2 regions of the Bacillus sp. AFS017336 genome follow, and region 2 is predicted to be linked to the other one. Evidence: predicted binding sites of a transcription regulator. Region 2 holds the regulator's gene; the other holds the start of a gene.
The links. Region 2 encodes Rex, which represses fermentation and respiration genes when NADH is low (regulators of the CRP and FNR family bind a similar motif). Its sites were predicted from a motif close to TTGTGAAATATTTCACAA; they were not measured.
Positions count from the first base shown of each region.

Region 1 (4,841 bases), on a different contig from region 2:
CGTGCACGATCTCTTAAGTCTCCAACCGTTTTTAATGTTAAAAACATTAATCCGTGTAATAGACATAAAAGCGTCACAGTTATACCGCCGACTACAGTGAATAAATTAACATAATCAGTAAATCCAGCAGATATATTCATATTTTTATCGATTGGCATCCCTCTAAGGATACTAGAGAATAGTACACCGAATAAAAATGGTGGTAATAAACTACCGAAGAAAATTACCCAATCCCAGGCTTTTGCCCATTTCAAACTTTCAACTTTCCCTCTAAATTCAAAAGCAACTCCGCGTCCAATCAATGCCATTAAGACGAATACAAACGGAATATAATAGCCACTGAACATCGTTGCATACCAATTCGGAAATGCTGCAAAGATTGCTCCACCAGCAGTTAATAACCAAACTTCATTTGCGTCCCAAAATGGTCCAATTGTATTTATTAATATTCTTCTTTCAGTATCATTTTTAGCTAGTAGCTTCGTAGATATACCTACACCAAAGTCAAAGCCTTCTAAAAAGAAGAAGCCAATAAATAAAACTGCAACAAGTAAAAACCATAATTCATTTAACCCAATCATACAATTGTAGCCTCCCTTTCAAACGGATCAACAGTAGGAACCTCTTCTTTTTTAACATGATGTGTTCCTTTTTTAATTTCTTTCACAAACAAGTAAACTAAAACGGCTGCTAAAATTGCGTACATTGAAGTAAAAGTTATGATAGAGAATATAAGTGATCCTTTTGAAACATTAGGTGACACAGATGCAGCTGTCGTCATTAAACCGAACACAGTCCAAGGTTGACGGCCTATTTCCGTCATAACCCATCCAGCTGTATTTGCTATAAATGGTAATGAAATAAGGAAAATCGTTGCCTTTAAGAATAGATTTTTTGATTCTAATTTTTTACGATAACTAAAATATAATCCTAGCATCGACATTAAAATCATGACCATTCCTGCTCCTGCCATAATTCTAAAGCTCCAGAATGTCGTATTAACTGGTGGAATATAATTTCCGGGACCATATAATTTCTCATATTGCTTTTGTAATGTATTCATTCCAGGTACTTTACCTTCAAACTTCTCGTAAGCTAGATAACTTAATAAATATGGTACTTCTACCTCATATTTATTTTCTTTCTTTTTCGAATCGATCAGACCAAAGAGCATCCAGCCTGCAGGGTCGCCACTATCTTTCCAAAGCCCCTCACTTGCAGCCATTTTCATTGGCTGTGATTCCATTAAATGCTTCGCTTGAGAATGGCCGCTAAACGCCACGCCAATTCCTGCTATTAAAGCGACAACCATTGCTAGATTGAATGCTTTCTTAAAGATTGCGATCTCTTGTTTCTTTAAAATTTTATATGCACTTACACCGGCTACAAATAATGCACCAGTTGCTAAAGCGCCAGCAATCGTGTGAGGAAACTCTACTTTTAGCTGAGGATTTGTAATGATTGCCAAGAAATCGTTCATTTGTGCACGTCCATTTTTGATCGTATAACCAACTGGCTCCTGCATAAATGAATTAGCTGCTAAAATCCAAAATGCAGACATGACAGTTCCAAATGCAACTAGCCAAATACACAATAAATGAATTTTTTTAGACAGTTTTTCCCAACCAAAAATCCATATTCCTAAAAACGTAGATTCCATAAAAAACGCCAAAAGTGCTTCAATTGCTAGCGGTGCTCCAAATACATCCCCTACAAATCGAGAATACTCAGACCAGTTCATACCAAACTGAAATTCTTGAATAATACCAGTAACAACACCAACAGCAAAATTAATTAAAAATAAGTGCCCAAAGAATTTTGTTAACTTTTTATATGTCTCGTTATTTCGAAAAACATACAATGTTTCCATAATTGCAACCATAAATACTAAACCAATAGAAAGTGGTACAAATAAAAAATGGAAAATCGTCGTGGAACCAAATTGTAATCTTGCAAGTTCTAACACACTCACGGTCCATCCCCCTTAGGATAAAGAATATTTCAAAAAAAATTTCATAAAGCTCAGGATAACTTTGAACATTTTTTCACAAATAATTCATTAAGTAATTTCTAGAGAAGCACATACGGTATCTCTTGTTACTTATAGTTTACTTTTCTAAAAGGGTTTTTGACTTAATCTTATATGTCAAATTCGTGTCAATAAATTGTCTATTTTGTGACTAAATTCACAAATGTTGATGTGTATAAATTTTACATGCTATAATAATTGCTATTTTTATGACACTTCACATTATGGTAATAAATTTAAAAAGACTCCACGCAAAAAAACATTATTAAAGCAACACCACATTAACTGTTGCTTCAATAATGTTCCACTACCTATGCTAAGAATACAGCTCCATATACAAGTGCTCCCCCGATTACATATGCAGGGTGAATTTTCCAACGCTCCAAAAATAATAGAGAAAGTACACTAATAATGATTGTTTGAGTTACACCTACACCATTATATGAATCATTGAAAAAGTCAAAAGCCATAATGCCAAGTAATACTGCAATTAGCGGTTTAACAAATGCAGTCATTTTTTTAACTTTAGGTGAATTTTTGTGCTTCATTAATATGCTTAATAATGCAATCATCAAAATAAGTGATGGTGCGATTGAAGCAAATAATCCAACAAATGCGCCAAACGCTCCTCCTTTAGCATAACCAATATACCCTGCCAGCTTTGTAGCTATTGGACCTGGTAGTGCATTGGCTAATGCAAGCACATTACTAAAATCAACTGAACTCATCCATCCGTATTTATCTACAACTTCATTCTCAATCAGAGGAATAGAGGCTGGTCCACCACCGTATCCGAAAATTCCAGGTAAGAAAAATGCCAAGAATATTTTCCAAAAGATCATGATGCCTTCACCTTCTTCTTCTTTTCATTTTTACTTTTTGAGAAAAAGGCATATCCAACTAAACATCCGATTAGTATTGCAGGATGTACATTTAAAAAATAGAGAAGGATAAAACTAGTTACTACAATTATACTAGTAATTTTCCAACCGAGAGATTCTCTTGATTTTTCTACAAAATCCCATGTTAAAGTCGCTAACATCACTCCTACTACTGGAACAACCGCTTTTGACATACCTTGTACCCAAGCAATGCCTTTAAAATGATTTAACGTTGATAATAGAATCATAAGTAGGATGACAGTCGGTAGCGTTGTTGCGATTATTGCATTTAGCATACCCACTACCCCACCTATCCTCCATCCAATATATCCCGCAAGCTTTGTTGCGATTGGTCCAGGAAGAGCATTTCCAATTGCTAATACATCGGAAAAGTCATCTTTATTTAACCATTTATACTTATCTACAACCTCTGTATGTATAAGTGGTATGGAAGATGGACCTCCCCCGTAACCTAACATTCCTACTCTAAAAAAAGCTAAAAAAAGTTGCCATTGATTTAACATTGAATCATTCCTTTACCAAACTGCAATTGCGCCATCTGTTCGAGATTCTGTTCCTCCCATTAACACACCGTTCTGTGAATTACGCCATATAATTTGGCCTCTTCCAAAGCTGCTACAATCCGTAGCAATCTGAATTTGATGGCCTTTTCGAGCAAGTGCTTGAGCAAGATGATTTGGAAAATGAGGTTCAACTACCACTTTTTTCCCTTCCATCCATTGCCATCTAGGTGCATCTAATGTACTTTGAGGATTTAATAGAAAATCTACCGTGTTCATTACAACTTGTGCGTGGCCTTGTGGTTGCATATATCCGCCCATTACGCCGAATGGACCTACCGCTTCGCCATCTTTTGTTAAAAATCCTGGAATTATCGTGTGATATGTTCTTTTACCTGGTTTAAGTGAATTTGAATGCTCTGGAATTAACGAAAAGTCATGTCCTCTGTTTTGAAGTGCGATACCCGTATCTGGAATGACGATTCCTGATCCAAATCCCATATAGTTACTTTGAATAAATGAAACCATATTCCCTTCCCCATCAGCAGTAGCTAAGTAAACAGTACCACCTTTTGGAGGAGTGTAATTTTCTGGTTCAATCGCTTTATCACCAATTAATTCTCTGCGTGAAGCAGCATATTCTTCAGACAATAGCTCATCGACATCGATATTCATATGTTCTGAATCGGTAATGAATGTTTTTCCATCAGTAAAAGCTAGTTTCATAGCTTCTATTTGTTTATGATATGTATCAACTTCATCTTTTGTAGAAAAATTAAAACCTCTGGCAATATTTAGTGCCATTAACGCGACCATGCCTTGTCCATTCGGCGGGATTTCCCATACATCATATCCACGATAATTAGTAGAGATTGGTTTTACCCATTCCACTTTATATTCACTTAAGTCTTCTAAACTTAAATATCCATTATGCTCTTTCATAAATGAAGCAATTTTTTCTGCTAACTCTCCACGATAAAAGCTTTCTGCATTTGTTGCTCCAATTTCTCGTAAAGTTTTAGCATGCGATTTGGATGACCACATTTCACCGATTTCCGGAGCTCGATCATCTGGAGTGAATGTTTTGAACCATTCGTCAAACTCAGATGTAGTAAATTGTTTTTTAAACTTTTCATAAGCTATATTCCAAAACTTCCCTAAAATTGGTGAGATCGGAAAGCCTTCTTCTGCAAGGGTAATTGCTGGTTGGAGAACTTCTTCTAATGGTAATTTACCAAATCGTTTTGATAATGCTGCCCATGCGGCAGGAACTCCTGGTACTGTAACAGGAATAACACCGTGAGTTGGCATTTTCTCAATTCCTTGTTCTTTTAACTTTTCGATTGAAATTGATTTTGGTGCTGGCCCACTACCATTTAAGCCGTGTAGCTCCCCTTTCACCCAAACTAA
Region 1 covers NZ_NUCO01000017.1:130,394-135,234, forward strand. Annotated here, with positions in the region: gene cydB (cytochrome d ubiquinol oxidase subunit II) at 1-581, opposite strand, end outside; gene CN601_RS08990 (cytochrome ubiquinol oxidase subunit I) at 578-1,972, opposite strand; gene CN601_RS08995 (chromate transporter) at 2,341-2,871, opposite strand; gene CN601_RS09000 (chromate transporter) at 2,868-3,434, opposite strand; gene ggt (gamma-glutamyltransferase) at 3,447-4,841, opposite strand, start outside.
Region 1: a site for Rex is predicted at 2,175-2,192, ahead of CN601_RS08990 (cytochrome ubiquinol oxidase subunit I). Genes of this name have one in related genera too.

Region 2 (4,841 bases):
TAATAACACCGTCGTTACCTACGCGCTCCATTGCTTCAGCGATTAATTGTCCTACTTCTGGATCTGCTGAAGAAATTGCAGCAACCTGTGCGATTGACTCTTTACCTTCAATTGGTTTAGAGATTGTTTTTAATTCTTCAATTGCTACAGCAACTGCTTTTTCGATACCTTTACGGATACCCATTGGGTTTGCACCAGCAGTTACGTTTTTAAGACCTTCACGAATCATAGCTTGCGCTAAAACTGTCGCAGTAGTTGTACCGTCCCCAGCAATCTCGTTCGTTTTGCTAGCAACTTCTGCAACTAATTTTGCACCCATGTTTTCGAATGCATCTTCTAATTCGATTTCTTTTGCGATTGTAACACCGTCATTTGTAATTAATGGAGAACCGAATTTTTTCTCAAGAACTACGTTACGTCCTTTTGGTCCTAATGTTACTTTTACAGCATCAGCTAAAGCGTCTACACCACGTAACATTGCGCGACGAGCTTCTTCACCAAATCTAATGTCCTTAGCCATTGAAATGACCTCCTTATAATATAAAAAATTTATTTTTTAATTTAAGTATTTTATTTTATTAACCTATGATTGCAAGAATATCGTTTTCGCGAAGTACTAGGTATTCAGTACCACCGTACTTAACTTCTGTACCTGAGTATTTAGAGAAGATAATGCGGTCACCTACAGATACTTCTAAAGCAATGCGCTCACCATTTTCAAGTACACGTCCAGTACCTACTGCAACAACTTTGCCTTCTTGTGGCTTTTCTTGTGCACTACCTGGTAACACGATACCGCTAGCAGTTTTTTCTTCAGACTCAACAAGCTCAATTACAACACGATCACCTAATGGCTTTAACATGTGTAATACCTCCTCAATAATCAAATCATTATTTTTTAGCACTCATTAATATTGAGTGCTAACACAATTATTAGTTTAAATAATATCAAAAAATTTTGCAAGTCTGAAGCAGGCACTTTTCTTGTCGAAATATAATCAGTTTTATCTTTACAATTAAATGTAAAATAAAAAACGAAAATTTCTTTTAAGAAACTAAAGAAACGAGTAAAATAATGTACATGTTGTTATCAACCTTTGGGTTATGAAAAATATCAACACAAAGGAGCTATCTTATTGAAAACTAGAGATTTATTGATTATCTTAACTTATGCTGTTATTCAATATTCGGCGGCATTTGGGGTTCCCTATTTATTAAATAGTAATTTATACGCTGGAGTGGAAAAGAAGACTGCTTCCCTTGAAGCGGTGGCCTTATGGAGTTGTATTAGCTTCATAACTGGTTTAATTATTATACTGATTTTATTACATAAGCCCATTTTTGAAGGAATTAAGAATTTTAAGCATAACTATCGTACAATATTAAATTGGGTAATTTTAGGTTACTTCATTACGATGGCAACTCAAATTGTGTGTAATATCATTTTAATTTATGTATTCAATTTACATACAGGCTCTGAAAATACTCAAAATATCTTAAATATTGCTAAACTGAATCCTGCATTTATTATCATACCAAGTCTAGTAGCACCGATATTAGAAGAGATAATTTTCCGCCGAATCATTTTCAAAAGGCTTTATAATCGCTTACCATTTATTATTTCTGCTGGGATTAGTTCAGCAATATTTTCGTTTATGCATGGCGACTTACCATTCTTTTTATCTTACTTCCTAATTGGTTTCGTATTTTGTTATTTATACAAACGTACAAATTCAATTATCGTTCCAATTTTAACACATATGTTAATGAACACATTTGTAGTTTTTCAGCAGTTAAATTTACATTAAAGAAACCCCCAATATTTTGGGGGTTTTTAAATTAATCTAATTTTATTGTTGTAAAAAATATGCCAATGTTTGTAGTTCAACCGCTAGGTCTATATGATGAATACGAATATGTTCTGGTACACTAATTCGAGCAGGAGTAAAATTTAAGATTCCTCTTATATTTTTTCCATTTAATCGATCTGCTATTGATTGAGCTACAGGTGCAGGTACAGTTAAAATAACGATTTGAATATCATCATTCATTACGTCTTCTAAATTATCTAAATTATAGACAGGTACTCCACCAATTTCAGTTCCAATCTTATTTGGATCAATATCAAATGCCATTTCAATTTTAGTATTATTATTTTTTATAAAATTATAGTGTAAGAATGCAGTCCCTAAATTACCTACACCAATTAATGCAACTTTCATCACTTCATGTTGGTTAAGCGCTTTCGAGAAAAAAGTTAATAAGTAATTTACGTTATATCCATATCCTTTTTTTCCAAGTGCTCCAAAATAAGAAAAATCTCTTCTAATCGTAGCGGAATCTACCTTTACTGCTTCACTTAACTCTGCTGAAGAAACTCTTTGTTTACCTGATAAAGACAAATTCTTTATAAAACGGTAATATAAAGGTAGACGTTTAGCAGTAGCTTGTGGAATTTTAATTTGTTCCGAGTCCATTTTTTAATCCCCCACTTACTGTAATTCTTTTTACTATGGTGTGTAATTTAGCTTTACTTTAGTAATAAAGTACTTGTTCTAATGTAAAATATACACTATATTTAAGAATTTTGACAGTCTACAGTTACTCAGATAAAAAATTTTGCAATGAGGTGTTATCCATGATTCTTTTACAAGTAAATAATGTCTCAAAGTATTTTGGTAGTGACATTATTCTTTCAAATATAAAATTAGAAGTTCAAACGAATGATCGAGTTGCGATTGTTGGTCGTAATGGCGCAGGAAAATCTACATTACTCAAAATAATAGCTGGTGAATTGTCTTACGACGGAGGCGAGATAAATAAGCCTAAGGACGTTACTGTAGGCTACCTAGCCCAAAATACTGGATTACAAAGTGATCAAACGATATGGGAAGAATATTATTCTGTTTTTAATCATTTAGTTGAGATGCAGGAAAATATGAGAAAATTAGAAGTAAAAATGACTCAAGAAGAAGTCTATTCTAATCAGCCTGTTTATGACAAGATAATGAATGAATATGATCATCTTCAATATACATTCAAAGAAAACGGCGGTTATCAGTTTGAAGCAGATATTCGTTCAATTATTAGCGGCTTAGGTTTCAGTAATGAAGATTACGAAACAAAAATTTCTTCGTTAAGCGGTGGGCAAAAAACAAGACTTGCTTTAGGTAAACTATTATTAACAAAGCCTGATCTATTAATACTGGATGAGCCTACAAATCACTTGGATATTGATACACTTAGTTGGTTAGAGCGTTATTTACAATCTTATCCTGGTGCGGTATTAATTGTATCCCACGATCGATATTTCCTTGATCAAGTTGTAAATATTGTTTATGAAATATCTAATCGTAGGCATCAACGTTTTGTTGGGAACTATAGTAAATATCTTGATTTAAAAGCTGCTCAATATGAGCAAGAGCTTAAACAGTTCGAAAAACAACAAGAAGAAATCTCTAAGCTTGAAGATTTTGTACAACGTAATATTGCACGTGCCTCAACTACAAAAAGAGCACAAAGTCGTAGAAAACAGCTCGACAGAATGGTTCGATTAGACAAGCCACTTGGAGAAGATTCTTCAGCTAATTTTTCATTTGCAATTGAAAAACAAAGTGGAAATGACGTCCTTTCAATACAAGATTTATTTATTGGATATAACCGCATCCCTACAATTGATCAAACAATGAAGTTTGTATTGAACCGAGGAGATAGTGTTGCACTAGTCGGTCCAAACGGTGTTGGAAAGTCGACATTACTTAAGACGATTATTGGTGATTTAAATAAATTACAAGGAACAATTGATTTTGGTGCAAATGTTTCGGTCGGTTATTATGACCAGGAGCAAGCTAAGCTTACATCTAACAAAAGAGTATTAGATGAACTTTGGGATGATTATCCATTAAAGCCTGAACAAGAGATTCGAACAATATTAGGGAATTTTTTATTTTCTGGCGATGATGTGACTAAAATCGTTACCTCTTTAAGCGGTGGAGAAAAAGCAAGATTAGCATTAGCAAAACTTATGATGAAAAAAGCTAATTTTCTAATTCTTGATGAGCCTACCAACCATTTGGATTTAGATAGTAAAGAAGTTTTAGAAAATGCTTTATTAGATTATCCTGGGACTATTTTGTTTGTATCACATGATCGTTATTTTATGAACAGATTATCCACAAAAACTTTCGAACTAGCAAAAGAAGGATTATCAATTTATCTAGGTGATTATGACTATTACCAATTTAAGAAAAACGAAGCATATGAGAAAGAACAAGCTGAAAAAGAAGTTATGTTAACACAAGTTAAACAATCATCTCAACCAGTTTCTGATTATCAACAAGACAAAGAATTAAAGAAAAAACTTCGTCAAACTCAGCGTCGTATTGAGGAGATCGAAAGCAATATCTCGCAATTTGAGCTTGATATAGAAACAATCGAACTAGAACTATGCAAACCAGAAGTTTACGGAGACTTTCAATTAGTACACGAATTAACAAGTAAGAAAAATGATTTAGAAGCTAAGTTAATAGACCTAATGGAAGAATGGGAAAACTTACAAGAGTAATGATTAAACGGATATGCTGATTGCTATCCGTTTTTTCTTATCTACATTTTTATCCACATAACTTTTGCTATATTTTAGCTTTTACACAGGTTTATACACATTATCCACAGAAAAACAGCAATGTTATACACATTTTTGTGCACAAGGTTTAATAAGTTTTTAACAAAGAAAAAGTACTTATCCACATTTTATTAAAAAAATTGTGAATAAGTACTTTTTACATATTCTCTAAATCTAAGCCAGGGTTACCGTTTAGTGCCAAATTACCTAGTTTCCC
Region 2 covers NZ_NUCO01000149.1:9,904-14,744, forward strand. Annotated here, with positions in the region: gene groL (chaperonin GroEL) at 1-520, opposite strand, end outside; gene groES (co-chaperone GroES) at 579-863, opposite strand; gene CN601_RS25185 (CPBP family intramembrane glutamic endopeptidase) at 1,137-1,808, shown strand; gene CN601_RS25190 (redox-sensing transcriptional repressor Rex) at 1,851-2,477, opposite strand; gene CN601_RS25195 (ABC-F family ATP-binding cassette domain-containing protein) at 2,639-4,564, shown strand; gene tsaD (tRNA (adenosine(37)-N6)-threonylcarbamoyltransferase complex transferase subunit TsaD) at 4,782-4,841, opposite strand, start outside.